Regions from separate parts of the Propioniciclava soli genome, predicted to be linked through region 2. Evidence: predicted binding sites of a transcription regulator. Region 2 holds the regulator's gene; each other region holds the start of a gene.
What was found. Region 2 encodes LexA, which represses DNA repair genes until DNA is damaged. Its sites were predicted from a motif close to TCGAACANNTGTTCGA; they were not measured.
Positions count from the first base shown of each region.

Region 1: PCC79_RS15435 (DUF222 domain-containing protein) is a predicted target of LexA. The motif match lies at 1,188-1,203, and genes of this name have one in related genera.
Region 3: PCC79_RS16100 (HNH endonuclease signature motif containing protein) is a predicted target of LexA. The motif match lies at 752-767, and genes of this name have one in related genera.
Region 4: PCC79_RS14805 (DUF222 domain-containing protein) is a predicted target of LexA. The motif match lies at 3,510-3,525, and genes of this name have one in related genera.

Region 1 covers NZ_CP115965.1:3,408,228-3,413,519, reverse strand. The annotation lists gene serS (serine--tRNA ligase) at 1-729, shown strand, start outside; gene PCC79_RS15435 (DUF222 domain-containing protein) at 1,214-2,731, shown strand; gene PCC79_RS15430 (magnesium transporter CorA family protein) at 2,855-3,826, opposite strand; gene PCC79_RS15425 (DUF4921 family protein) at 3,942-5,279, shown strand.
Region 2 covers NZ_CP115965.1:1,611,693-1,616,984, reverse strand. The annotation lists gene PCC79_RS07410 (vitamin B12-dependent ribonucleotide reductase) at 1-683, opposite strand, end outside; gene nrdR (transcriptional regulator NrdR) at 740-1,240, opposite strand; gene PCC79_RS07400 (hypothetical protein) at 1,434-1,646, opposite strand; gene lexA (transcriptional repressor LexA) at 2,139-2,951, shown strand; gene PCC79_RS07390 (ATP-dependent DNA helicase) at 2,994-5,090, opposite strand; gene PCC79_RS07385 (lactonase family protein) at 5,169-5,292, opposite strand, start outside.
Region 3 covers NZ_CP115965.1:3,551,063-3,556,354, forward strand. The annotation lists gene PCC79_RS16090 (hypothetical protein) at 1-113, shown strand, start outside; gene PCC79_RS16095 (mycothiol transferase) at 158-673, opposite strand; gene PCC79_RS16100 (HNH endonuclease signature motif containing protein) at 805-2,151, shown strand; gene PCC79_RS16105 (phosphotransferase family protein) at 2,264-3,241, opposite strand; gene PCC79_RS16110 (beta-1,6-N-acetylglucosaminyltransferase) at 3,250-4,176, opposite strand; gene PCC79_RS16115 (YetF domain-containing protein) at 4,290-4,838, shown strand; gene PCC79_RS16120 (LysM peptidoglycan-binding domain-containing protein) at 4,865-5,292, opposite strand, start outside.
Region 4 covers NZ_CP115965.1:3,278,059-3,283,350, forward strand. The annotation lists gene PCC79_RS14785 (hypothetical protein) at 1-240, shown strand, start outside; gene PCC79_RS14790 (RNA polymerase sigma factor) at 266-1,468, opposite strand; gene PCC79_RS14795 (YciI family protein) at 1,497-1,724, opposite strand; gene PCC79_RS14800 (hypothetical protein) at 1,705-1,836, opposite strand; gene PCC79_RS14805 (DUF222 domain-containing protein) at 1,939-3,477, opposite strand; gene PCC79_RS14810 (nucleotide disphospho-sugar-binding domain-containing protein) at 3,586-4,785, opposite strand; gene PCC79_RS14815 (alpha/beta hydrolase) at 4,795-5,292, opposite strand, start outside.

The sequences.
Region 1 (5,292 bases), 1.8 Mb from region 2:
GCCAAGGCGGCGTCGTGGGGATTCACGCCGATGATCGTGCCCTCGCTGGTGAAGCCCGAGGCGATGGCGGGCACCGGCTTCCTCGGCCAGGCGGCCGAGGACGTCTACCACCTCGAGCGCGACGACCTGTATCTCGTCGGTACCTCCGAGGTGGCGCTGGCGGCCTACCATGCCGACGAGATCCTGCCCGCCGAGACCCTGCCGCGGCACTACGTCGGCTGGTCGTCGTGCTTCCGCCGTGAGGCCGGCGCCTACGGCAAGGACACGCGCGGCATCTTCCGCGTCCACTGGTTCGACAAGGCCGAGATGTTCGTCCACTGCGCCCCGGAGGACGCCGAGGCCGAGCACGCGAAGCTGCTGGGCTTCGAGAAGGAGTTCATCGAGTCGCTGGAGATTCCCTACCAGGTGCTCGACGTGGCGTCGGGCGACCTCGGCTCGTCGGCCGCCCGCAAGTACGACTGCTACGGCTGGCTGCCGACCCAGGAGCGCTACCGGGAGATCACGTCGACCTCGAACTGCACCGAGTTCCAGGCCCGGCGGCTCAACATGCGCATGAAGGACGCCGACGGCACCCGTCCGCTGGCCACGCTCAACGGCACGCTGTGCGCCATGACGCGCACGATCATCATGATCCTGGAGAACCACCAGCAGGCCGACGGCTCCGTCCGGCTGCCCGAGGCGCTGCGGCCCTACTTCGGCGGCCGGGACGCCCTGACCCCGGTCGGTTAGGCGCTCGGCGGCAGGGGTTTGGCGGTCCGGGGCTTGGTGGCAGGGTCTTGGCGGCAGGGGTTTGGGCCGATCGGGGCGTCGTGGCCATCACGTGGCGCCCGCTGGCCCCACGTGGCGGGGTTGCTGATCACGTGGCGCAGCGGGGCTCACGTGGCGGGCCTTGCACGGCCCTCCAGGTGAGCCGCGCTGCGCCAGGTGGGATTGAGGTGCGCCAGGTGGCGATGCCGAGCGTGGGGTCGACGTTCGCCAGGTGAGCCGGGCTGAGCCACGAGGAGCCGCCGCCGGTGCTGGTTGCCGTGCCTGGGGCCAGGGGCTCCGGCGGGTCGCGATGGGCAACATGTGAGTGCGGCTCTCGCTCTCCCCGCGCTCATTCGACGCCCCCGATCGCTTTTCGCAATGAGACGATCACCGGTCTCGCCCCGGCCGCGGGCAGGGAGATGCTCATGCGCTTGCAGGAATCGAACACAGGTGCTAATCTAGAGTCATGAGCCAGTCCCGCACCTCTATCGCCGCATCCATCGCGGTGGTGCCGGCTGTGCTCTCGGATGCCTACAGCGCGTTCGAGCATGCCCACGCGGCGAAGCGGGCCGACGAGGTGGCCGAGTTGATCGCGCTGTGCCGCGTCTGCGACGCGTACGCCATTTCCGGCACCACGGTCGTGGAGGGTTGCGAGCGCCTGGTGCGGTTCGGCGGCGACGGGACGCCGGAGGTGGGGGAGTTCGTGGTGGCCGAGCTCGCGGCGCTCATGCGGTGCGGCACCGATACGGCCCGGGCGCAGGTGCGCCGAGCTCTCAACCTGCGGCATCGGCACCCCCAGCTGTGGGAGGCGACGGTCGCGGGCCTCGTGCCCGTGTGGCAGGCGTTCCTCGTCACGGACGCCTGCGCGGGCCTCGCGCAGGATGCCTGCCTGTGGGTGGACGCGCAGGTCGCCATCGCTTCGTGCCTGCAGCCCTTCCCCCGGGTGATGCGCCAGGTCGAGGGCTGGGTGCTCGCGGCCGATCCGGCTGCGGCCGCTGAGCGCGCAGCACAGGCGGAGAGCAGCCGCTACGTCCGCGTGGAGGGCATCGTGGACGGCGCGTGCGGCGTTTCGGCGCGGCTGAGCGCGGGAGACGGCCTCGCCCTCGATGATGCGCTCACGGTCGTCGCCGCCGCGCTTCCCGTCGTTGAGGACCATGAGGTGCGGCGCGCGACCGCCTTGGGCGTGCTGGCGCGCGCCGTCCTCGGCCAGGACGCGCTCCTCGCACCAGAGGTGCCCGCGGAAGAGCTGCCCACGGCACAGGGGTCCACTTCAGAGGCGCCCACGTCAGAGGCGCCCTCGGCACTGGTGCTCGCAGCAGCGGCCCCCTCGGCAGTGATGCTCGGAGCAGAGCGGCCCGCCACCGCTGCCCACGACGGTTTGGCAGTGCTCGGTCGTCTGGGTGATCACCTCACGGCAGGGCAGCCACGCCGGGCGACGGTCGTCGTCCACATCAACCGCGTCGACCTGCCGGCCCCCGAGCGTGGGGTGGCCGAGGTGGAGCGGTGGGGCCATGTGCTCGCCTCGCAGGTGCGCGAGGTGTTGTCCGGTTGTCAGGTGACGGTGAGGCCGATCCTTGATCCGGAGGCGCTCGCTCCCTCGGACGCCTACGAGGTGCCCGAGGTAATGCGGTTCGCGCTCCACCAGCGCAATCCGGTGGACGTCTTCCCCTTCGGGACGCGCGCCGCTCGGGCCTGCGACACCGACCACACCCAACCGTTCGACGCCGGGGCGCCACCCGGGGCTGGGCAGACGAATCTCACCAATCTCGGGCCGCTCGCCCGCTTCAGCCATCGAGTGAAGACCCACGGTGGTTGGCAGGTGACCCAGCCGACGCCGGGGACGTATTGCTGGCGCAGTCGCGCCGGCTATGAGTACACCGTCTCGGCGGCCGGCACGGTGATGGCCCGGCGGCCCACTGCGCCGGGTGACCGGTGGTGGTTGCGCGAGGAGCCGCCGCCGCTGGAACCCGAACCCCCCGCCTGAGGAAGCCCCGGCCCCCTGCGTGTGAGCGCAGGGGGGCGCTGTCATGCCCGCGCCCTGAGCCACGTCACCCACTGAGCCACTCGGTCGTGGGGCCATGCAACTCAGCCACGCTCGTGCGCGTCATCACAACCAGTCGCGGCGGCGGAAGGCGACGTAGAGCGCCAGGCTGCAGACGAGGATCAGGGCGGCGGACAACCACAGGCCGAGCGGCTGCCCGTCGCCGGGGAACGGGATGTTCTGCCCAAACCAACCCGTGATCGCCGTGGGGACGGCGATGATCGCGGCCCAGCCCGCCAGCTTCTTCATGATCGTGTTGAGGCGCGCGTCGGTGAGGGACAGGTTTGTCTCGAAAGCGCTCGTCACCAGGTCGCGCAAGGACTCGGTCCACTCCGAGGCGCGCAGCACGTGGTCGTACAGGTCGTCGTACCAGGGCCGCAGGACGGGGGCGTCCGTGCCGGGGTGCCGCAGCAGCCCGCTCACGACCTCCCGCATGGGCAGCACGATGCGGCGCAGAGCGACGAGATCCTTGCGGAGGGCGTAGACGGATCGCGCGAACGCCGTGCTCGTGGGCCGGTCGTCGAACAGCGTGTCCTCGATGGCCTCCAGGGCGTCGTCCAGGGTCTGGATCGCGGCGAAGTGGCCGTCCACCACCGTGTCGAGCAGGCCGTGCACCAGCCCGCCTGCGCCGGCCGCGAGCAGGGCGGGGCTGTCCTTCCAGCGCCGCTCGACCGTGCTGACGTCGAAGAGTTCGTCGAGCCGGATCGTCACGAGGGCATGCGGCAGCATCCAGCCCGAGACGCGGCTGAAGCCGAGCCGGGTTCCGTCCCGGTGCACCGCGTAGACGGTGAAGAACACGTGCGACTCGTGCCGGATCAGCTTGGGGCGCTCCTTGGGGGCCAGGGCGTCCTCCACCGCGGTCACGGGCAGGCCCAACTCCTCGGCCACCTCCGCCAGCTCGGACGCCTCGGGCGCGAGCAGGTCGACCCACACCAGGGTGTCCGGGTCGTGCGCGGCCGTCACGAGGTCGTTGCGCGTGATCGCGTGCTCGACCGGCACGCCGTCGCGCCACGCGCGGGCCGAGACCAACGAATCCATGCGTCCATCTTCCTGCCGTCCGGCGCTTGCCGGGGGTGCGACGCGGCGTGCGCGCCGCCCCGGGGTCGGAGGTGGCCGCGCTAGCGTGGCGTCCGTGGCCGGAGTGAGGAGCCCGATGCAGCCCTACCAGCGCGAGCCGGAGTATGTGACGACCCTGGCCGATGGCACCGTCAAACAGCTCAACCCGTTCACGGGCACGGAGGTGTGGACCGTGCCGGGCCGCGGCAACCGGCCGCTCGGCGGGGCGTCCGGGCCGGCGCTGCCGCTGGATCCGGACGCCGACGGCGCGCACTGTGCCTTCTGTGAGAAGCGCTACCTGGAGACCCCGCCGGAGAAGGCGCGCGTGGTCCACCGCGGCAACGACACCTGGGAGACCCACTACCGGACGCCGGCCGAGGAGCTCCACGCCACCACCGCGGCGTTCCGGCGCGTCTCCAATCTCTTCGAGATCCTCAGCTACGAGTACTGGCACCTCAACTACGGTTATGCGCTGCCGAGCCGGGTCGCGGCGCGCCGGGAGGCGTACCTGGCCTCGCCCGCGGGCTGGGAGCACGTGCGACGGGTGGTCGCCATGAAGCTGCGCGCCGCCGGGCTCGGGGAGGCGGAGGTGAACGCCCTGGGCCGCGACGAGGTCGTGGCGGCGGCGTCCGGCTTCTTCGGGGGCGGGCACGATCTCATCGTCGCCCGGCGCCACTACGTCGACGGCGCCACCGACACCACCCAACTGGCGTCCTCGGGCACCCTGTCGATCGAGGAGCACCGGGAGTTCATCCGGTTCACCGTGGAGTCGGTGAAGGCGCTGTACGAGCTGAACCGGTACGCGCGGTACGTGACGGTGTTCCAGAACTGGCTCAAGCCGGCGGGGGCGTCGTTCGACCACCTGCACAAGCAGCTCGTGGCGATCGACGAGCGCGGCGTCCAGCACGAGGCGACGCTGGCCAAGCTGCGGCAGAATCCCAACCTCTTCAATGACGTGGCGACCAACTACGCCGCGCGCAAGAACCTCGTCATCGCCGAGAACGATCACGCGATCGCGTTCGCGGGCTTCGGGCACCGGTTCCCCACCATCGAGATCTACAGCACCTCACCCACCTCCGACCCGTGGGAGCTCAGGCCGGAGGAACTGCGCGGCATGGCCGACATGATCCACGCCATGCAGGCCGCGACCGGCGCGGACATCCCGTGCAATGAGGAGTGGCACTACCGCCCCATCGACGTCGACCTGGCCATGCCGTGGCGCGTCATGCTGAAGTGGCGCATCTCGACGCTGGCGGGGTTCGAGGGGGCGACCAAGATCTACCTCAACACCATCACGCCGGTGATGCTGCGCGATCGCGTGGTGGAGCGACTGTTCGCGCTGCGCGCCGAGCACAGGGTGGCCGACGACCTCAAGATCGCCTTCGAGGCCCCCTGCCGGCCCAACACCTTGCGCTACGCCCGTCCCTCACGCTGAGCGGGGGCGGCCC
Region 2 (5,292 bases):
GTGGCGCCGCCCGACTTGATCGTGCCGGCCGAGGCGTCCGCCCCCCGCATGAAGGAGACCGGCCCGGACGCGGTGCCACCGGAGGACAGCAGCTCCTTGCTCGAGCGGATGCGGGACAGGTTCAGGCCGGCACCGGAGCCGCCCTTGAAGATGAAGCCCTCCTCCTTGTACCAGTTGAGGATCGAGTCCATCGAGTCATCGACGCTGAGGATGAAGCATGCGCTGACCTGCTGGGGGCTCTGCGTGCCGACGTTGAACCAGACCGGGCTGTTGAAGCTGAACACCTGGTGGAGGAGCATCCAGGTCAGCTCGTGGTCGAAGATCTCGGCATCCTCGGGCGTCGCGAAGTATCCGTTCTCCTCGCCCGCGGTGCGGTATTTGCCGACGACCCGGTCGATCAGCTGGCGCAGGCTGCGCTCGCGCTGGGGCGTCCCCACGGCGCCGCGGAAGTACTTGGTGGTGACGATGGTGGAGGCGTTGAGACTCCAGAAGTCCGGGAACTCCACGTCGCGCTGCTCGAAGACCGTTTCGCCGGTCTTCCAGTTCGTCTGGACGACGTCGCGCGACTCCCAGGTCACCTCGTCATAGGGGTGGGCGCCCTCGGTGGTGAACACGCGCTCGATGGTCAGGCCGGCGCCGCCCTTCGTCGCGCCCTTGCGGGGTGCCTGCTTCGTCTCGGTCATGGAATACCCTTCTCCTCCTGGGTTGTTCGGCGCCCGCGGGGCGCCGGTGGGTGGTTTCAGAACAGCTGCTGCTCAGTGGGTTCGGGCACGTCCGACGACGCACCCACGGACGACAGCTCCCCCCGGAGACGGTCGATCTCCGCCTCGAAGTCCTCCACGGACTGGTAGTGGCGGTACACGGACGCGAACCTCAGGTACGCCACCGCGTCGAGTTCTCGCAGGGGGCCCAGAATGGCCACCCCGACCTCGTCCGCCGGGATCTCCGCCTGGCCCGCGGCGCGCAGCGCCTCCTCGACCTGCTGGCCGAGGCGAGCCAGCTCGCCCTCCGACACCGGACGGCCCTTGCAGGCCTTCCGCACGCCGCTGACGACCTTCTCGCGCGAGAAGGGCTCAACCACGCCGGAGCGCTTCACGACGACGAGCTGCATCTGCTCAAGGGTGGTGAAACGCCGCTGGCACGACCGGCACTCCCGCCGCCGCCGGATTGAGGTGCCGTCCTCCGCCACGCGCGAGTCGAGGACGCGGGAATCGGTGAATCGGCAGTACGGACAGTGCACGGCTCTCCCTCCTCCCGCGACAGCCTCGCCCTGTGGACGAAGGTGTGGATCTCCCGTGGACACCCTGTGCGCCACGACCACAATCTGTGGATGAACGACACCGATGTAACTACTACATGTAGAGGTTAGGAGCAGAGGTGGGCACGATGCAAGCTCGTCGGCGCGTCGCGCCGGTGCGGCGCGCCGACGTCGGTCAACGCCCCGGCTGAGGAGCCACGAACGCCGCCGTCAGGGCCGTTTCGGCCACCGGCTCATTGCTCACGGCGAGGAAGGCCCCGACCAACGTCGTGGCCATGACCCCCACCACGACGGCAACCAGCATCACCATCACCGCCACACCCCGGGGCGTCCAGTACAGCCGGCCGGACGCCGACGGGGCAGCGGCCGGCCGCGCAACCGACGTCACCGACCGCACCTCCGCACACGCCCTCGCGCCGGACGCCGTCCAGGCGCGCCCGCGTCGATCGGCTCCCACACCCCGCACGGCGCCACGCGCCGCGGCGACCCGCCCTGCGTCAGGCCGCGCCCGGTCCGGGCCCGTCGCGTCCGAGCGTGACGCCGGCCCCCGCGTGCCAAGCTGGCGAGGGGCGCGGGCCGGCGCGGTGCGGGCGGGTTCCGCCGCCATCGGGTCACGCGGGGTGGCAGACCGGACCGCCGGGCGATCCATCAGAACTGCACTCATGGTGGCTTCCTCTCCTGGTGCACCGGTCGAACATCTGTTCGATCAGTATGAACCGAACGGGCGAGCGATTGCAAGCACCCATCGCACATCTGTTCGAGCGTGCTGCTCACCTGGGGACGAGTCCATCAGCCGCCTCCGACAGTTTTCGAACCGAGTCGCGCGACACGTCGAACAGATGTTTGAATGCCCCCCGTGCGGAGCGCTAGCGTGACCTCCATGGCGACCACCACGACACCGAACCCGAACCCGTCGCGCCGCGGGCGGCCCCGCAAGCAGATTCCCAAGCAGTCCCACCGCGGCCGGCCCAGCGACGCCGATCTCGAGAAGCTCAGCAAGATTCGCCCCCTGCCCGACGGCCCTGCCGGGGAGGACGGGCTGACGATCCGGCAGCGCATGATCCTGCACCACATCCGCGAGATGGTCGAGGCGCGGGGCTTCCCCCCCACCATCCGTGAGATGGGCGACGCGGTCGGTCTGGCCTCGCCCAGCAGCGTGACCCACCAGCTCAAGGTGCTGGAGAAGAAGGGCTTCCTGCTTCGGGATCCCAAGCGTCCGCGCGCCCTCATGGTGCGGCTGCCCGGTGAGGCCACCGGGGCCGTCGCGCACGAGGAGGAGGCGGACGAGGTCGTGCCGGACGCCGATGTCCACGTGAGCGCCTCGGTGCAGGTTCCCCTGGTGGGCCGCATCGCGGCGGGTGGGCCGATCCTCGCCGAGGAACACGTCGAGGAGGTGCTTCCCCTCCCCCGCGACCTGGTGGGTGAGGGGCGGCTGTTCCTGCTCCAGGTCAAGGGCGACTCGATGATCGACGCGGCCATCTGCGACGGCGACTACGTCGTGGTCCGCCAACAGCCGGACGCGAACAATGGCGAGATCGTCGCGGCGCTCATCGACGGCGAGGCGACGGTCAAGACCTTCAAGCGGACGCCGGGGCAGGTGTGGCTGTTGCCCCACAACGACGCCTACTCCCCCATCGACGGCAACCAGGCCACCATCCTGGGCAAGGTCACCGCGGTGCTGCGGCGCGTCTGACTCGGCGTCACCCCCCGGGCGGACGTGGTGTCGCCCGGGGGCTCAGCCCGCCGCCTCGCTGGCCAGCCGACGCAGGCCAGCGATCGCGGTCTCCCGGTCCGTGGTCTGCCAGAAGTCGGGCATCGACGCCCGCAGGAACGAGCCATAGCGGGCCGTGCGCAGACGCGGGTCGAGCACCGCCACGACGCCCCGGTCGCTGACCCGGCGGATGAGGCGTCCGCTGCCCTGGGCCAGCAACAGGGCCGCGTGGTGGGCCGCGACCGTCATGAACCCCTTGCCCCCGGCCTGCTGGGCCGCCTGCTGGCGCGCGCGCATCAGCGGCTCGTCGGGCCGCGGGAAGGGAATCTTGTCGATGATGACGAGCTGGCACGTGTCCCCCGGCACGTCGACGCCCTGCCACAGGCTGAGCGTGCCGAACAGGCTCGTGGTGGGCTCGGCGACGAAGCGGCGCACCAGCTCCGGGAGCTGCGCGTCGCCCTGGCACAAGGTGGTGAACGATGGCAGTTCGGCGCGGCAGTGGCGCGCCGCCGCCTCGGCGTTGCGTTGCGAGGCGAACAGGCCGAGCGTGCGTCCGCCGGCCGCCCACACCAGCTCGGAGATCTCGGCCAGGGCCTCGGGGCCGATTCCGTCCCGCGAGGGTGCGGGCAGGTGTGCCGCCACGTACACGATGCCCTGTCGGGTGTAGTCGAACGGCGATCCCACATCCAGGCCGCGCCATGCCTGGGCCGACGCGGGAGCGCCGCTCCCGGCTCCCCCGGCGTCCGCTGCCCCCGACTCCTGGCCGACCTCGTCGTGCCGCTTGCGCGGCGCGCCCACCGCGGTCGCCCCGTCGGCGAGCCGCTCGCTGCGCCACAGGCCCACGGTGCGGGCCACGCCCTCGAACTCACCGCCGAGCTTGAGCGTGGCCGAGGTCAGCACGGTCGGCGTCTGCGCGAACACCTTGTCGCGCATGAGCAGCGCGACGTCCAGCGGCGCGATGACGAGCCAGCGCCCCCCACGCTCCCGGTCGCTCAACCACAACACGTCCCCGTCACCGAGCACTGCCATGCGCTCGGCCACATCGAGGATCTCCTTGGCCGCCGCGCCGGCCTGCTTGTCGGTGGCGTCGTCGGACTTGGCCAACACCCCTGCGACCTCACGCGTCACCTCCCGCAGACGCGCCAGGACGCCGAACACCGGCGCCTCGGGGTCGGTGATGCGATCCGGCTCGATCGTCGTCAGCACACCGGTGAGCTCGTCGGCCAGCTCGAGGAACTGCACACCCAGGTCGTCGTCGACCGCCCCGAGGCAGCGACGCGCGACCCGCTCCACCTGGGCGGGGCCCAGCTCGGCGGACGCCGCGCCCGTGACGCGGCTGACCAGCTCGTGCGCCTCGTCGATGATCAACCGGTCGTGATCGGGCAACGCAGTGTGGCCGTGCATGGCGTCGATGGCGAGCAGGGCGTGGTTGGTCACGACCAGCTGGCTTGCCCGCGCGGTCTCCCGCGACTTCTCCACGAAGCACACGTCCCCGAACGGGCACGCGGTGGCGCCGAGGCACTCGCGCACCGGCACGGAGACCTGCGCCCAGGCTGCGGCGGTGTGCGTCGGGGCGTCGTCACGGTCGCCGGACGCCTCGGTGTCGAGCTGCTCCTTCGCCCACTCGCGCAGCGCCACGACCTCCGCGCCCACCACGGTGGCGGCGTCCGCCCGCGCACCGCTGCGCAGACTCTCCGCGACATCGGCCCCGGCGAGAAGACTCCCCTGGTCGGCTCCCGCACCGTCGATCACCCGATGGAGGCAGGCGTAGTTGGTGCGGCCCTTGAGGATCGCGTGCGACACCGATCGTCCCGTCACCGTGGCGGCCGCCGCCACCGCGGCCGGAATGTCGGTGTGGGCCAGCTGCGCCTGCAGCGCCAGCGTGGCGGTGGCGATGACGATGCGCTCGCGGGGGTGGGAGTGCAGCCGAGCGAGCGCCGGCGCCAGGTAGCCGAGCGACTTGCCGGTGCCCGTGCCGGCCTGCACGAGCAGGTGCTCCTCGCGCTCCATGGCCTGCTCGACGGCCTGCGCCATCCGCACCTGGCCGTCGCGCGGCGTCCCACCGATGCGGTCGACGGCCGCAGCCAAGATGGTGGTGGCCGTCGGCTGCGGGGTGCTCATCCGATCACCGTAACGGACGACGGCGCGCCGCCCCAGTTCGGGGCGCCGCGCCTGTGGACAGCGCGTCGGTGGAGCGGCTCAGACGAACCGCACCCAGTTGGGGCCCTCGCCGGTGGCCACCTGGTCCAGCTCGGTGAGCCGGCCGTCCAGGCTGATGCCGACCAGGCTGACCCGGCCCGACGCCTCACCCGCGACGAGCAGC
Region 3 (5,292 bases), 1.9 Mb from region 2:
CACGCCGGAACCGCGCCGCCACCGGCATCGTCGCCGTCGTGACGGTGGTCGCCGGGCTCTGCCTGCTCTGCGGCCTGGTGCTCGTGGTTGCCGCCTTCATCCTCCTGGGGTGAGTTGCGGAGTCGGAATCGTGGCGCAGCGCCGCCCCCGCCCGCCGTCACGCCGGGCCGTTCGGCAGCATCCCGCGGAGGTAGGCGATCTGGCCCAGGTGCTGGTTGACCTCGTTGACGACGCTCACGAGGCGCGACGCTGCCGTCACCGGCGGGTCGTAGCTCTCATCGACGACCCGCTCGTAGTCGCTCAGCTTCACCAGGACGCGCCGGGTCAGCGCGTGCACGTCGGCGGCGTAGCCCGCCAGGTGATCGGCCGTGCCGCGCCACGCGGACACCTCGTCCGCGGACTGGCCGTAGCCGTGGGCGTCCTCGTCGTAGGGCAGGGCGAACCGCTCCTGCCAGCCCTGCGCGAACCAGGCCTGCTGAACGCCGCCCAGCTCGGCCAGGTGGTCGTCCTGCACGCGGAGCACGTGCCAGGCGATCCAGCCGATCGGGTTGGCATCGGGCGCCGGACGCCAGCGCAGGGCGTCCTCGTCGAGATCGGTGACGGACTCGGAGATGCCCTCGGCGAACCGGTCGAACACGTCGAGGAGCAGCGTACGGGCGAGTGTGGTGTCCATCACCCGAGGATAGGCTCACACCTCCCCGCGGGGGTCTGCAATAGTATCTGTGATCTATTCGTTACCCGACAGTGCTTCCCGAAGGGCTGTCCGAGCAAAAAATGTCAGAGGCGGATCGTAGCGTGGTGGTCATGACGGAAGGCTTGGAGCACCTCGATGACGCCGCCCTGGTGGCGTTGATCGGTCGCGCCCTCGATGCGTTGACCGACGACCGACTCCGCCTGCCTTCCGACGCCGACCGGTTGGCGCTGCTCGCCGAGGCGGTGCGGGTCACCGGACGGCTGCACGCGTGGCAGGCGGGGCTGGCTGCGGCGATCGACCACGACGACGTGGCGTGGCGCGCCCACGGCACGTCGGCCTCGACCTGGTTGACCGACGCGACCCAACACACGCGCGCCGAGGCCCACCGGCTGATCGGCCACGGGCAGCGCCTCGATCGGTTCGCCATCGTCCGTGATGCCGCACGCGCAGGCGACGTGATGCCCGTCCAGAGCGACGCCATCACCGCGGTGCTCGACCAGCTGCCCGCCGACCTGCCGGAAGCGGTCGTCGAGGAGGCCCAGCACATGATGGTCGGGTTCGCCGCCACGCACACCTCCACCGAGCTCCGTCGGCTCACCCATCGGTTGGTCGAATTGCTCGCTCCGGAGGTCGCCGAGGCACACGAGGCTGCCCGCCTGGAACGGGAGCTCGCCCAGGCCACCCGGGCCCGCCACCTGACGTTCACTCCCGACCACTGCGGTTCGATCCTGATCAAGGGGTCGTTGCCGGTGGCCCAGGCCGAGCTCGTGGTGAAGACCGTCAACGCCTGGGCCGAGGGGCAGCGCCGCGCGCTGGACGCCCTCGACCCGGCCGCCGCGCTCCTGACGCCGGCGATGCGCCGCGCCGATGGGCTCGTGGCCCTCATCGACGCGCTGTCCCGCACCACCCTGTCCCCTCGGCACGGAGGCGACCGACCCCGTGTCATCGTCACGGTGACCCTCGACCAGCTGAACCAGGCAGCCCGCGATGCGCCACCACGGCTCCACGGTCGGCTGGTCGGCAGCGACACGCCCATCGACGCCGGCACCCTGCGCCAATGGCTCTGCGACTGCGAGGTGCTCCCCATCGTGATGGGCGGGCGTTCCGAGGTGCTCGACCAGGGCCGCCAGCGCCGCCTCGTCACGGACGCCCAACGCGCTGCCCTGGCCGTGCGTGACCGGGGTTGCGTGTTCCCCGGATGCGAACAACCACCCGAGAGCTGTCACGCCCACCACATCACCCCGTGGTGGGCCGGAGGACGCACCGCCCTGGCGAACCTGGTTCTCCTCTGCCCGCATCACCACGGTGTGGTGGAGCCCAGTCACGACCCCCAGGCGGATCGGTGGCGCATCCACCTGCCGGCCCACGGGCCGGCGCAGGTCATTCCACCGCTCCGCGTCGACCCGACGGGCCGTCCACGTCAACACACCCGCTACCTGACCCCGATTCGGACGTGAGTCGACCGGGTGCGGGGCCGGAGGTCCCTGGGAGAGGTGGGGTCTGGTGGCGGGCGTGTCCTGGGCTGGTTGGTGCCGGCCGGGTTCGAGATGCCCTGGCAGGATCGCGCCGTTACGCGACCGTGGACCGCAGCCACGACAGGATCGGGTCGCGCCAGCCGACGAGGTGCTCCGGGTCCATCGCGTCCATGAGGCGACGGAAGGTCTCGAAACGCTGCGTGCCCGCCACGCACAGGGCCGCCGGGACCGCCGCGCGCAGCTCAGCCATCGACGCCAGATCGCTCCAGTGTTCGAGGTAGGCGTCCACCATGCGCGCCAGGGGTGGATCGACCCCGAGATCACCGTGCACGGTGAGCATCCGGTGCGGTGCCAGCAGGGAACCCACAGGGTTCGCCCACACGGCATCACCCCAGTCGAACAGCAGGAGCCGCCCGTCAGGAGCCACGAACACGTTGCCGGTGTGGAGATCATTGTGCTCCACGCTGTCCGGCAGACCCAGCGCCACCACCTGCGCGACCGCGTCCTCCAGCCGGGGCAGCCCTGCCAGCAGCTCGGACGCCGCGGCGGCATCCAGGTGCAGTGGGTGGGTCGCATCCAACCGCGCCAGCCACTCGACCTGCCTGCGCACGTATCCGACGGCGTCGCCGCTGGGTCGCGCCGGCAACCCTGCGGCACGCAACCGGGTCCCGTGCTCGGCTGCGCGGCGCTGGACGTTGGCGCAGGTGTGCACCAAGTCGAGCAGCACCGGTTCGGTCAGCGGCCCGCGCTCGCGGAGCACTGGGCCGGCGTCGGCGGTGAGGATCCAGCCGTGGTCCCGATCGACCGCGAGCGGCGGCAGGATCTGACCGGGGGCGATGCCGACCAACTCCATGGTGAGGGCGGCCTCGAACCGCTGCCCCGGATTGTTCTCCTTGAACCACACCCGGCCCTCGGCCGTCTCCACCGTGAGCAGCACCGACCAGAACCGCACCCGATGGTGTGCCACCGGTGCCACCACCCGCAGCCCGAGTCGGGCGCAGGTGGCCAGGATCCACGTCGAGGCCTCGGCGAACCAAGCCGGGGAGTTCCAGTGCCGGACGATGTCAGCCACGGTGCCTCTCAGGATCGTTCTGCGTCGGCCAAGGCGTCGGCGGCGGCGAAAAGCTCCGCGGGGGCGTCCGGGGCGAACTTCCTGGCGAAGGGGGCCCGCGCGCCGTCGGTCAGGCGGCGGAGGCGGTCGGCGTCCAACCACAGCGGGCTGGAGGGATTCTCACCGAACTCCTTCAGCGTGGTGGGCCCCTGGACGACGCGGAGTTCCGGGTCGTCGTGCACCAGCGACTGGAGGTAGATCTCGTCGGTGATCCGCACGGTGCGGAACCAGCGGCGCAGCTGCGACTCGCGCGCGTCCCGATCCAGGACGCGGCGCAGCGCGCGCGCCGACAGCGTCATCCACTGGCTCGCCTTCACGATCGGTACCGGCGGCCTCACGCCCGGACGCCGCACGCCCACAAACCAGCGGCGGTCGCCCTCGACGAACCGGGGCAACACCTGCAGGACCGGTCGGGTCAGCGTGCCGATGCGCCAGCCGACGTGACGGACCGCGCGGTACAGCGACGGCTGGCTCGGGAAGCGCACCTCGGGCAGAAACCACCGGAAGCGCCAGTTGTCGGGCTGGTCGGGCGTCTGTTCGACGAGCGCATCGGCACCCTGGTCGACCCATTCCCGCTCCCAGGCCGCCAGGGAGCGAATGGGATAGTCCGTGCCCGAGACCAGCACGTAGTGCTCGGCGTGGAACTCCGCCTCGGCGGTCGCCAGCGCCTCGATCATCGCCGCGGTCAGTTCCCAGGACCCCCAGCGGACGTGGATCGCCGACGCCAGCGGGTGTGCGCCCGCCACACGGAGCGCCTCGGCGTCGAACCCCTGGTGGGGCTCGAACCGCACCAGCACGTTCGCGCTGGGGCTGAGGCTCCGGATACGGCGCACCAGCCGGTCCACCCCGTCCGGGTTGTGGGCCATGACGACGTAACAGAATGCGGCTTCCCCCATGCGACAAGGCTACGGCGTGGGTGAGGTGGCTCCGCACCCGCCCCCGGCCCAGGCACGCTGCGCTCCGCACCGAGCCACCTCCCGGCCCCCCGAGGCTGCGGTTCAATGGAGCCATGGGTGAGCTCTGGACGCACATCGGCATGACACCGTGGGACGCGCTGGGAGTCGTGATCGCCGCCACGGTGCTCTACCTGGCCTATTCGCTGGTGCTCGCGTGGTCGGGCCCCCGGCTGTTCTCCAGCTCATCGACCCTCAGCCTCGCCCTGCTGACCGTTCTGGGCAGCCTCATCGCCCGCGGGATGTTGGGGCCGACCCCCACCCTGGCCGGGGCGCTCGTCGCATCGACCACCCTGCTCGTTCTCGAAGCGCTGCTCGGCAGGCTGCGGCGCATCGCCGCCGTCTCCCGCCGCCACCAGCCCCGCGTGGTCATGGTCAACGGCCGGTTCGTGTCGCGTCCGGCGCGGGAGCTGCTGGTCTCCGAGGCCGACCTCATGGCCCGGCTCCGCTCGGCCGGCGTCCGCCATCTCGAGGACGCCGGTGTCGTGGTGCTGGAGCCCCGGGGCGGCGTCACGGTCATCCGGCGCGGCGAGAAGGTCGACCCGCGGCTGCTGGCCGGCGTGGCCGGCGTCGAGTTCGTACCCGCCCACCTGCTCACCGACTGACCCCTCCGGACGCCGGACGCCCCGGCTCAGGCCTCGCGCGCCCGCAGCCGCCCCTCGACCGTCTCCTGGATGAGGTCGACCGTCTCGTCCAACAGGTCCACCCCGAGCAGCCGCGACTGCCGGTGGAGGCGTCCGACGAGCCGTTCCACCTCGTCGTAACGGCCGGCGGCCTGTTCGGCGCGAATCCGTTCGCCGAGCAACAACTCGTCGTCCGGCGCCGCCATGAGGGCGCGATTCGCGGCCCAGCGGGCGGCGTCCAGATCGCCCTTCTCCCGCGCCAGGCGCGCCGTGACGACCCCCAGGTCGCGAATCAGCGCCGCCATCTCGGAACGCAGGTGCTCCGCCCAACCCCACTGCCCCGGGGCGGCATCGGCCAGGGGCGCTCCGCGCACCAGGGTCAGCGCGGCTTTGAGCCGCTCCAGCGACATCGTGTTCACGCCGCCCCGCGTCAGGG
Region 4 (5,292 bases), 1.7 Mb from region 2:
TGGACCTACGGCTCCGGCGTCGCCGAACTGGCCGTGGCCGGGCTGCTCGCCGCCCCGCAGACCCGGCGCCTGGGCGGACGCCTGGCCACCCTGCTGTACCTCGGCGTCTTCCCCGGCAACCTGAAGATGGCGTGGGACTGGCGCAACCGGCCGTTGAAGTGGCGGCTCGTTGCGTGGGGTCGGCTCCCCTTCCAGGCCCTGCTCATCCGGCAGTCGGAGCACATCCACCGCCACGCGTGACGGTTCGGTCGAGACCGCGGCAGGTCTACCCGAGCAGGGCGCGTCGTTTTCGCAGATGTTCGCGTTCGGTGTCGTTCGGGCAGGCGGCGAGCGCCTCGTCATAGGACGCCCGTGCCGCGACCACATCCCCCGTCCGGGCCAGCAGTTCGGCTCGCACGACGGCCATGCGATGGCTGTTCGGGAGGTGCACGCCGCGCAGCGCCGCCAGGCCGGCCGCGGGCCCGGCGTCCTCCGCGACGGCGACGGCGCGGGCCAGCGCGGCGGCCGGCGAAGGGTCGATCTCGAGGAGCGCGTCATACAGCCGGACGACGACGTCCCACCGCGTGGTGGTGGGATCGAGGGCGAGGGCGTGCTCGCGGGCGATGGCAGCCTGCAGGGTGTATGACGCGGCCAGGCCGGACAGGGGTTGCGCCAGCACGGTCGAACTCAGCAGGGTGAGCCCCTCGGCGATCTCGTCATGACGCCAACGAGCCCGATCCTGCTCGGCCAACACCACCAGCGCGCCGGCAGCGTCGACGCGGGCGTCCCGGCGCGAGTGCTGGAGCAGCATGAGGGCGAGCAGCGCCTCGAGAACCGCCTCGCCGGGTACGAGCCGACGCACCAGCCGGACCAGACGGACGGCCTCACCGGCGAGCTCGGCCCGCTGCGCGTCGGGACCCTCGCCCGGTGAATATCCGGCCGTGAACGCCAAATAGGCGGTGCGGGCCACCGCGTCCAGGCGCTCAGGAAGGACGCCGGCCCCCGGAAGCGTGAACGGTAGACCGGCCGCGACGATCTTGCGTTTGGCCCGGGTGAGGCGGGCGGCCATCGTGGCCTGGGGGACGAGGAAGAGGCGCGCGATGTCGGCCGTCCCCACGCCCAGGACGAGCCGAAGCGTGAGCGCGGAGGCGCCGGCCGGGTCGAGTGCGGGGTGCGCGCACAGGAGCACGAGCCGGAGGAGTTCGTCGTCCACCCGCCCTGGATCGCCGAGGTCGGCCGGATCCTCGGAGGGCACCGGGACGGCGAGGGACGGCTCGACGCGCCGATGCACAGCCTCAGCCCGGAGCCTGTCGAGCGCCCGACGCCGCGCCGCCGTGTACAGCCACCCCGCGCCGTTCGTGGGTACGCCGTCGCGCGGCCACGCCCTGGCCGCCGCCTCGACGGCGTCGGCAAGGGCGTCCTCGGCGAGATCGAGGCGGTGGAAGCGCGCGACGAGCAGGGACAACAGGCGCCCCCAGTCGTCGCGCACCACCGCCCCGAGCTGGCCGGCCGGGGTCTCACTCGTAGGGGTCCACCACCGGCTGGATCTGGATGTCGTAGGCCGGCAGGGCGCGGAGGACCTCGGTCAGGGTGTCCAGGTCGGGGGCGTCCACGAGGTAGAAACCACCCAGACCCTCGATGGCCTCGGCGAACGGCCCGTCCGTCAGGGTGACGGCCCCACCGCGGGTACGCATGACCGTTGCGGTGTCAGCAGCGCCCAACGCCTCACCGGCGACGATGGTCACACGCGGCACCGAAGTCCTCGAACTTCTGCATGGATGCGGCCTGTTCGGCATCCGTCTGCTCCCCCCACGGCTTCTCGTCACCGTCGGCCATCAGCAAGACCACGTACTTCATCGCTCCTCCTTCTCGGGCCGCTGGTGCGACCTCACCACCATGACGCACGAGAGGTGCCCGAATCGACAGGCGGCGCGCATTTCGCGCACGTGGGCGGAACACTCAGAAGGGTGGCGGGTCATTCCAGCCCGGCTGCGGGCGCGCCGGCCCCTCCCGCATCGGGGTCACCGGACGCCGACGCTCCCCCGCTGCCTGTGCCAGTTCGGGTGGTGCGGACCGCGCGGCGCCCGGATCCCGCCCCATCGGCGTGGTGCCCTGGGGTGTCACGAGGTACTGGAAGCCGGCTTCGCTGGTGAACCAGAAGACCCCGGGTCTCAGCTGCTCCCAGCGGTGGCCCGCGTGGGTCTTGGCCCGGTGGGCGGTGCGGGCGAGGGGGCCGAGGTTGTCGGCGCGGGTCTGGTGGCGCCCGACGCGGTCGCGGTGGTCGAAGGCCACGGTGTGGTCGAGGTCGCATCGGCGCGACTCGGTCGCCGACCACGGCATCAGGTCGTAGGGGTTGCGGGCGATGACGTGTTCGCGGAGCCTGGTGGGCACCTCGTAGGCGTCCGTGACCGGCGGCGCATTCAGGTCGATCAGCGGTTGCACCTTCACGACGCTGCCCCGCAGCACGTGGTGCAGCGAGTCGATGTCCACCGGGCCGTGCCGCTCGATGCGCACGACGCCGCTCCCGGCGGGCACGACGCCGTCGGCATCCGCCCGGGACACGTCGTCGGCGTGCAGGTGGAGATGGAGTTTCACCTGGGGGAGGAGCTTGTCGGGGTCGATCCGGGGCACGGGCGCCAGCACCTCCTCCAGCGCTGAGGTCGGCTGCCCGTGATCCTCCAGGTAGGCCGCCGCCAGATGCGGGACGGCCAGCATGGCCAGCGCGCGGGCGCGGCGGTGCTGGAGTGGCTCCGGGTTCTCACCCGCCGCCCTGGCCTCGCCAGCCAGCAACGTCGCGATACGGGACACCTGGGCCTCGAGCGCGAGGCCGTCCACCGCGTCCAGCCGGCCCTCGACCGACACCTGCCCCTCCTCGATCGTCGACACCCAGACGCCACGCTGCTGGCGCCGCGCCGCGACACGCTCCGCGGCGAGCACCGGATCGACCCGGACGATGAGGCCCTTCAACAGCCGCCGCGCCCGCGGCCACCCGAGCAGGTCGATGCCGTCGACCAACCAGTCGTCCACCTGGAGACACTCCTGGGCGCCCAGCCCGGCCCGCAGGCACTCGGTGACCACCTGCTGCGCCTGCCACGCCTCGACCCGCACCGCCTGGACGGCCTCCCACAGCCGCGGGTGACGGTGCCGCAGGTTCAACGCCTCGGCGATCCGGGCCCGAGCCCCCAGGACGGTGCACCCGAGCAGGCCGGCCAGCTCCACGGTGAGGAACTCGGCCACCCACGGCGTCCCGTCGGCACCCACGCGGACCCACCTCTCGGCGCCCTCCCAACCCAAGGCCGCATCGGGGGCGGCATCGTCGTCGCGGAGATCATCCTCGACCACGTCATGTTCGTCGCAGGCCTGGACGATCAGCGCGAGCCGGCGGGCGGCGTCCGACTTCTGCCGCGCGACCACCAGGGCCAAGTCATCGAAGACGTCCCCTTCGGCCCGCTCCGTGCAGGGCTCGGGCCCCACCATCCCCGCCACCATCTCGCTCATGGAACCAGCCAACCACGCCCCTCTGACATTTTTCGTACAGAGGTTCGAACATGGTGGCCGCGTGTCCAGACCGCTGGCGATTCGCCCCCGTCAACGGTCCATCCGAGATCAGGACGCCGCGATGAGGTCCCCGATGCGACGAGCCACCCCCGCCGGCCCCTCCGCTTCCGCGAACGACTCCCGCAGCGCAGCGGTACCGGCGGCCAGCCGGCCGTCGTGGCGCACGTCCTCGTAGATGGCCCGGACGGCCTCGACCGTGAATTCACCCTTGGGTAGGACTCGGCCGGCATCGAGTTCGCTGAGCCGGTAGGCGTTGAAGAACTGGTCGGCACCCATGGGGGTCAGGATCGGCGTGGCACCGAGGGCGATGGCGTCCGTGGCGCTGCCGAAGCCGCCATGGGTGAAACAGACGTCCGCCCGCTCGAGAACCTCTGCCTGTGGCACGAATGAGGACAGGATCACATTGTCGGCGACCGGCCCCACCGCGGCCCGGTTCGCCTCGTTCCCCGTGGTCAGCACCAGCAGGACGTCGCTTCCGGCGAAGGCGTCCGCCAAGATGCGGAAGAAGGGCGTCCATGTGTTGAAGACTGTCCCGAGCGTGCCGTACACGACCGGCCCCTCGTGCGCGCGGACGCGGTCGAGCGGGAACGAATCCAGGACGGCCTCGGAGGACGCGAGTGTCGGCGTCGGCCCCATGAACACGCACGTGGCATCAGAGAACTCCTCGGCGCACGGCTGGTAAAGCCGACTGGCGGGGGTGATGTTCAAGGTGCGCGAGCGGGGCCCCATCATCGCGATGATGTCCCCCGCCGGACGCCCCAGCATCGCGAGGCCGAACGCCGCACCCAACAGTGAGCGTTGCCGACGGCTGCGCATCATCCTGCGCGCCATCGCGGGCAGCCCCTCGCCGATGTCGGCGAGGTGGGCGATCACACGCGGGCTCTGGAAGAACATCGGCGAGCAGAACAGAACGGGCACGTCGAGCGCGTCCTGCAGCTCGGGCAAGGTGGGCTGCATGCCGGCGGCGACCACCGCGTCGTACCGCGGACCCAGGGCACGCAGGCCGGCGTCCTGGTCGCTGAACATGCGTCGCCCAAAGCGCGCGATCTGCTGCGGCCGCGTGATCGGCCCGTCCAGGTAGAAGCCCCACGGGATCGGCGTCGCGCCGATCTTCTCCACCGCGGGGCGGAACGACTCGGGCACGAAGTAGTCCACGTCGTGGCCCGCCTCCACCAACGCCTTGACCAGCGGGAAGGAGGGATTGATGACGCCGTACGCCGGCACGCACCCGAACAGGATCCTGGCCATGCGATCAGCCTACGACCGACCACCCCGGAGGAATCCCGCAACGGCCGGGATGACGATGTCGGGCCGGTCTCGCTGCACCCAGTGTCCCGCACCGACCACGACCAGCAATGTTGCGTCGGGTAGGCGGCCAGCGGCGTCACGGATGCTGGCCAGCGGCACGCCGGAGTCGCGCTCGCCGTGCACCAGCAGCACCGGGGCGCCGATCTCCGCGAGCCGCGGGGTGTAGTTGGTGCGCATGCGGCTCAACAAAACCTGGTCGCGCTGCCACTGCCCGAACGCGGCGAAGGCGTCCGGGCGCGACGCCTCGACGACCACCGCGTCGACGAGCTCGGACGTGAGTTCCGCAGGGTTGCGCACGATGCCGCGCAGGCTGCTGACCAGCAGCCGGCGATGGCCGAGATAGGCACCCGTCAGGGCCCCGAGCGCCCCGGTGCGCACCAGCGCCCAGCTGAGCCAGTGCGTCGGCCTCGCCCAGAGCCCGCTCGTCTGGCGGTCGGCCAGCCCGTA